DNA from 2 places in the Guptibacillus hwajinpoensis genome. Region 1 is predicted to be linked to the other one. Evidence: a T-box and tRNA genes for the amino acid it is inferred to sense, from the RefSeq annotation. Region 1 holds a T-box; the other holds one or more tRNA genes.
The links. The T-box of region 1 lies ahead of trpS (tryptophan--tRNA ligase). A T-box ahead of a tRNA ligase gene usually reads a tRNA of that ligase, here a tRNA-Trp.
Positions count from the first base shown of each region.

Region 2: it encodes a tRNA-Trp, which carries the amino acid that the T-box ahead of trpS (tryptophan--tRNA ligase) is inferred to sense. The anticodon was not compared.

Region 1 is NZ_CP156674.1:727,036-730,417, forward strand. Features, by position in the region: gene ABFG93_RS03695 (peptide ABC transporter substrate-binding protein) at 1-916, opposite strand, end outside; gene ABFG93_RS03700 (DUF3899 domain-containing protein) at 1,370-1,738, shown strand; T-box leader at 1,790-2,020, shown strand; gene trpS (tryptophan--tRNA ligase) at 2,081-3,070, shown strand; gene ABFG93_RS03710 (YjbA family protein) at 3,105-3,382, opposite strand, start outside.
Region 2 is NZ_CP156674.1:1,736,065-1,739,446, reverse strand. Features, by position in the region: rRNA gene rrf (5S ribosomal RNA) at 331-447, shown strand; tRNA gene ABFG93_RS09010 (tRNA-Asn) at 457-531, shown strand; tRNA gene ABFG93_RS09005 (tRNA-Ser) at 533-624, shown strand; tRNA gene ABFG93_RS09000 (tRNA-Glu) at 645-719, shown strand; tRNA gene ABFG93_RS08995 (tRNA-Val) at 749-824, shown strand; tRNA gene ABFG93_RS08990 (tRNA-Asp) at 833-908, shown strand; tRNA gene ABFG93_RS08985 (tRNA-Met) at 1,070-1,146, shown strand; tRNA gene ABFG93_RS08980 (tRNA-Phe) at 1,203-1,278, shown strand; tRNA gene ABFG93_RS08975 (tRNA-Thr) at 1,283-1,358, shown strand; tRNA gene ABFG93_RS08970 (tRNA-Tyr) at 1,429-1,513, shown strand; tRNA gene ABFG93_RS08965 (tRNA-Trp) at 1,521-1,594, shown strand; tRNA gene ABFG93_RS08960 (tRNA-His) at 1,619-1,694, shown strand; tRNA gene ABFG93_RS08955 (tRNA-Gln) at 1,699-1,773, shown strand; tRNA gene ABFG93_RS08950 (tRNA-Gly) at 1,781-1,855, shown strand; tRNA gene ABFG93_RS08945 (tRNA-Cys) at 1,864-1,938, shown strand; tRNA gene ABFG93_RS08940 (tRNA-Leu) at 1,965-2,054, shown strand; tRNA gene ABFG93_RS08935 (tRNA-Leu) at 2,089-2,173, shown strand; gene ABFG93_RS08930 (DsbA family oxidoreductase) at 2,458-2,592, shown strand; gene yvfG (protein YvfG) at 2,690-2,911, opposite strand; gene ABFG93_RS08920 (B3/B4 domain-containing protein) at 3,169-3,382, opposite strand, start outside.

The DNA of each region.
Region 1 (3,382 bases):
GAATAGTGGAGAAATCTTCCCCGCCTTTGAACTGATCAACAAAGTCAGCGTCTAGTGTAGCACGGTCAACTTTTCCTGTTTCGTAAAGGTTAACACTCGTTGCAGTATCTTTAACAATTTTAACTGTGATTTCTTCAAGGTTTACAACATCAGCATCCCAGTATTCAGGATTCTTTTTGTAATTCCAGCCTTCACCATGGTTCCATTCAGAGAATACGAATGGTCCGTTGTAAAGCATAGTATCCGCTTCAAGTGCGAATTCTTCGCCTTTCTCTTCAGCAAATGCTTTCGGTTGTGGATAGAATGTAGCGAAAGTTAGCAATGATTTAAAGTAAGGCACTTTATTTTCAACAGTGATTTCTAGTGTCTTCTCGTCAATTGCTTTTGCGCCAAGTTCTTCTACTTTACCGTAAAGAGGATCTCCTTCAGTAATGATTGCGCTTCCATTTTTGATACCTGCAGTACCAAACATAGAAGCATATGGAGAAAGAGTTTCTGGGTTTAGCGCTTTATGCCATGCATAGATGAAATCTTCTGCTGTTACATTAGAACCGTCAGACCATTTAGCGTCGTCGCGGATTGTGAATGTATAAACAGTTTCACCATCTTTTTCTTCTTCTTTAGGCTCTTCAGCAGCCACGCCTAATGTTGGTTCATTGTTTTCATCAAGGCGATAAAGACCTTCGAAAACCTGGTTCATAGCGTTAAATGATGTAGAATCAGTCGCCTGCGTAGTATCCATTGATGGAATCTCGGCAGTAGCGTATAAATTCATTACTTGTTCTGAAGCAGAGTCTCCGTCGCCCTCTCCGCCACCATTGTTCCCCCCGTTGTTTGAGCCGCCGCCGCAAGCCGACAGGAATACGCTCAATACAAGCACAAGAGATAGGACTAGTGTCCATCTTGATTTCTTCATGCTTTGTGACCTCCCTTAAAATATGTAGCTATAAAGCTAAATGTTCGTGTGAGAGAAATTCATCAAATTCTCTAACAATTAAATTGACGCATTTGTCTCACAACTCATATTATACAAGTTTTCTAACTATTTTGCATACGATTTTTTTACGCAATTTTACAAAAACCGCGCCAGGATTACGTTTGGATAACAGAAAATAGATCTAAAGTCCCAGTATTATTTCTCTGCATTATGGGTAAATTTTGGTTTTTACACTGTAATGTATGAAAAGCTATCTAGTCCCCTTACCTGAAAGTATGTAGTTAAATTTATTGAATACCCTATGCATATTACAAAAGATTCAGAAATGTAAAGCAATGTGAATCTACTTTACAAATGATTAACTACGTTTTTCTATTGTTCTAAGGGCATTCTTTTTTTATACTTAGAAAGATAAAGAAAATGGGGGTCTATATGAAATCACTTACAGTTAAGTCAGGAGTACTTATCATCCTATCACTTGTTATCTCAATTATTATTACGATCACATCGGATGAAGCTCTAGGGATGCGATCGGTGTCAGACCTACTCTTTATGATTTCGCTTGGAATGCTTCTGATGGGAGCTTCTCTCCATGTTGTTCAAACGGGCTTCTTCGATGGCATTGTATATTCCTTTAAGCGATACTTTAGAAGCAATACAAAGCATCAAATGATAGAGGAAGATAAAACTGAATTAGGCTACCAGCTTAATTACAACAATCCGATTACGTATCCCCTTCTTATTGCTGGAGGATTCTGGATAATTATCACTGTCATCATTGCCATTGTGATTGCCACCTGAGTTCTTGCACCCATGGCGTAAAATAAGATATACTGAATGTTAATAGAATACAGAACGGCTATGAAGAAGAGTAGTACAATTTGCTGTGATTACTAGAGAGCCTGTGGGGGGTGTAAACAGGTATCACACATGTTGGAATGGACTTCTGAGCCCCTTTGCTGAACCAGTCAGTAGGCAGAGGCGTGAGCAATCACGTTATCACTACAGGTTTCGTCATGAAACCATAAGTGATCCGGTCTTACTGGATAAGCAGGGTGGCACCACGGTCCATTCGTCCCTAGCATTGGGATGAATGGACCATTTTTGTGTTCTATCGTATTTAATTTGAAAGGGGAAACACACATGAGCGTAATTTTTTCAGGTATTCAGCCCAGCGGTTCATTAACAATAGGAAATTATTTAGGTGCAATGAAGCATTTTACAGACCTACAAGATGACAATGAATGTTATTTCTGTGTTGTTAATCAGCATGCGATTACCGTACCACAGGAGAAAAAGGCACTAAAACAAAATTCTAAAAGCCTTGCAGCACTTTACCTAGCTTCAGGAATTGATCCTGAAAAGTCCACTCTCTTTATCCAATCAGAGGTTCCGGCACATGCCCAGTTAGGTTGGATGTTACAGTGTGTTTCGTATATTGGAGAACTAGAACGGATGACACAATTTAAGGATAAATCAACAGGAAAGGAAGCCGTAAGTGCAGGGCTTCTCACTTACCCTCCATTAATGGCTGCTGACATTCTGCTTTATGGTACGGAAATAGTTCCAGTTGGAGATGATCAAAAACAGCATATTGAACTGACACGCAACCTTGCCGAACGTTTCAACCGTAAGTTTACCACCATTTTCGTAATGCCAGAACCTAGCATTCCTAAAGTCGGTGCACGCATTATGTCACTTCAGGACCCATCGAAAAAAATGAGTAAATCGGATCCTAATAAGAATTCATTCATTTCAATGCTTGATGAACCAGACACAATTATTAAAAAGGTGAAGCGCGCTGTTACAGATTCTGAAGGCGTTGTTCGTTTCGATAAAGAAAACAAACCAGCTCTTTCAAATCTGTTAACGATTTACTCACTCTGTTCAGGGAAATCTGTTGAAGAAATTGAAGCCTTATATGAAGGCAGAGGTTACGGAGATTTCAAAATGGAGCTCGGTGAAGTAATTGCCGAAACACTAAAACCAATTCAGGATCGCTACAACGAACTTATTTCTTCCTCAGAGTTGGATGACATTCTTGATCTGGGTGCTGAGAAAGCTAACCGTAAAGCTTCAAAAATGCTTGCAAAAGCAGAACGTGCAATGGGACTTGAAAGAAAAAAAAGATAACAAAGAAGGCTGCCAAGGCAGCCTTCTTTGTTATCTAATTAACGTGTGTCCCTTTTTCCAGTTCCCATATTTTCTCGAAATATGGTTGACCTTTAATAATTCGTTCACAGATTTGTTCATGTTTCCTCGACCAGCCAGCCTTTACTTCCCTGTAAAGCCCTTCCCATGCCTCGTCCATTTCCATACATTGAATTTGAATATATTTCTTCGGCTGACACTCCGTAAACCAGTATCTGATTTCCGCTGAATTACCGCTGGAATAAAGCTGATCAAGAGCCATAAACAGCAGTTGCTTTAACTGTCTCTCCTTTC
Region 2 (3,382 bases), 1.0 Mb from region 1:
CAGACGCGCTTTATGCGTCGTCAGGCGAAAAAGGTGAAACCATCGAGGATTTGGCTTACGTAGCTGGACAACGAAAAGCGAAGCAGGCTTGGTCACATTCGTAGACCATTGGAGATCTTGAACGTAAGGCGTTTTTCGCCTGAAGTGAAAGAGCGAAATGGGCAAAAATGTAGCCTGCGGAACTGGACAGCGCAGAAAAGATTATTGGAAAACGTTGTACGTGCTATCTAGTTTTCAGGGAATAAAAAATTCTCTTGATAACAAAGGCTAAATATAGTATGATATATTTTGTCTCTGGCTAATCACTACATAGTGGAAGTCAGTCATAAGTCTGGTAATGATGGCGAAGAGGTCACACCCGTTCCCATGCCGAACACGGAAGTTAAGCTCTTCAGCGCCGATGGTAGTTGGGGGATCTCCCCCTGCAAGAGTAGGACGTTGCCAGGCTAAAATTATTCCACAGTAGCTCAGTGGTAGAGCTATCGGCTGTTAACCGATCGGTCGTAGGTTCGAATCCTACCTGTGGAGCCATGGAGAGCTGTCCGAGTGGCCGAAGGAGCACGATTGGAAATCGTGTAGGCGGTCAAAGCCGTCTCGAGGGTTCGAATCCCTCGCTCTCCGCCACCACCCTACATAATAGAACTGGCCCGTTGGTCAAGCGGTTAAGACACCGCCCTTTCACGGCGGTATCACGGGTTCGAATCCCGTACGGGTCACCAATTTTATTCACATATAATATTTACTCTGTGGAGGATTAGCTCAGCTGGGAGAGCATCTGCCTTACAAGCAGAGGGTCGGCGGTTCGAGCCCGTCATCCTCCACCATTTTCTAAGGTCCCGTGGTGTAGCGGTTAACATGCCTGCCTGTCACGCAGGAGATCGCGGGTTCGATTCCCGTCGGGACCGCCATTTTCATTTTCATAAATTGTCGCGGGGTGGAGCAACGAGCGATACATCAATGAAACAACATCGAGTTGTTTCGTCGGATACACATCGTAGCATAACCTTGTAGAGTAAGAAACAGTACACTGCATATTGAAGCAGGTACAGCATGAAATCATTCATATTGTCGCGGGGTGGAGCAGTTCGGTAGCTCGTTGGGCTCATAACCCAAAGGTCGCAGGTTCAAATCCTGCCCCCGCAACCAATAAAATTCATTTACATCGAATAATTTTCTATGATGAATTTATTAATCATAAACATGGCTCTGTAGCTCAGTCGGTAGAGCAGAGGACTGAAAATCCTCGTGTCGGCGGTTCGATTCCGTCCGGAGCCACCATGTTGCCGGTCTAGCTCAATTGGTAGAGCAACTGACTTGTAATCAGTAGGTTGGGGGTTCAAGTCCTCTGGCCGGCACCATTTTTTCGGAAAGGGATCAATTTCCATTGCGCTATCATACGATGTGTATTACAATGGTAATTGTCAATTTGGAGGGGTAGCGAAGTGGCTAAACGCGGCGGACTGTAAATCCGCTCCCTCAGGGTTCGGCGGTTCGAATCCGTCCCCCTCCACCATTTTGATAGGGGTATAGTTTAAAGGTAGAACAGAGGTCTCCAAAACCTCCGGTGTGGGTTCGAGTCCTACTACCCCTGCCAATTTAACTAAAATCAGATTTTGTGGCGGTTGTGGCGAAGTGGTTAACGCACCGGATTGTGATTCCGGCATTCGTGGGTTCAATTCCCATCAGCCGCCCCATTTTTGGGCTATAGCCAAGCGGTAAGGCAACGGATTTTGATTCCGTCATGCGCTGGTTCGAATCCAGCTAGCCCAGCCATTTTGTTGCGGAAGTAGTTCAGTGGTAGAACATCACCTTGCCAAGGTGGGGGTCGCGGGTTCGAATCCCGTCTTCCGCTCCATATTTTAAGGCGGCATAGCCAAGTGGTAAGGCACGGGTCTGCAAAACCCTTACGCCCCGGTTCAAATCCGGGTGCCGCCTCCAAATATAATATTTTTTTTAAAAGTCCTGCCGGAGTGGCGGAATTGGCAGACGCACAGGACTTAAAATCCTGCGGAGGGTGTACCTCCGTGCCGGTTCGAGCCCGGCCTCCGGCACCACTAATTTTTCTGCCTGAATTGAATATGGTACTTTGCCGGTGTGGCGGAATTGGCAGACGCGCACGACTCAAAATCGTGTTCCGAGAGGAGTGTCGGTTCGAACCCGACCACCGGTACCATTACATACATCATATCAAGACTTCAACGTTCTCGTTGAGGTCTTTTTTTATTTGTTTTGCTTTCCACTTACATTTTCTCTTTAATAGACTTCTCCAATCAGACATAATGAATGAGATGTCGGAACGACTTTTCTATGCCTTTTTCACAGAATCGAGAAACATAGGTGATTATGAAACACTTGCAGCACTTGGTGAAGAGCTTGGTCTTGAGTCTTGAGGCTCTAGATATCAAACGAATGCTAAGTACAGAAGAGTTTAAAAAAGAAGTACGTTAGGATGAATCGATGGGTAGTCAACTTGGCATTCAAGGCGTTCCATTCTTTGTATTTGATGAAAAGTACGCGGTATCAGGTGCACAACCCTCGGAAGTGTTTGAACAGGCACTAGTAAAGGCATGGGGGAGAAAGCAAGAACCTTGATGTTGTTGGTGGAGATGCAGAAGCATGCTCGGCTGATTCCTGCGATATCGATGTAAAATAACGAGAAATGCTCTCTTTTTACAAGAGAGCATTCTTCTTAAGCGTCTGTATTTTCTTGTTTGATTGCTTTATAGGCAGCATCTAAATTTCGTATGCGGCGAACAATCTCAGAGTTCTTATTTAAGTTGTCATATATCATCGAAGAGACAACAGATCGGTAATAGCTGTTCATGGCTTCAAGTTTGGAGAAAACGTCTCTATTCTTCTGTATGTACTGACGAAAGTTCTCTTCAAAAAATGGTGTAGAGAATGGTTCCATAAGTATACTCCTTTCTACTTGTCTCCTTGATTATAGAGTGGGGTTTGTGGAAAGGTCAATCATGGAATCAATTTATTGATCAGTATGATATTAATAAAATGTAAGCAAGTTATGAAGAATTTATAAATATCTATTGTTTGTTAAGAGGATTATGTGTTATTCTATCTACATCAGCGAGGGATGTAGAAATTCCTCGAATTATCACCATTTACCCAACGCAGTGTTTCGTTATGATTAACGAAGCGTTGCGTTTTTTATTATGCATTTATTTTTGTGGAAACATCGTAGTTGTATTGACCTCCATGAATCTGATTGAACATTTCTGCAGAAGACTTGATTAGTTTCTGAGCTTCGTTGACTGGGAGAGAAGGTTGAATATAGAAAATCTGAATAGCATTTTTTGTCGTTTCAGTTACAGCCGTTCGTTTCGAATCGACAATCGGACTGCCGAACGGACCTCGAGCATCCGCG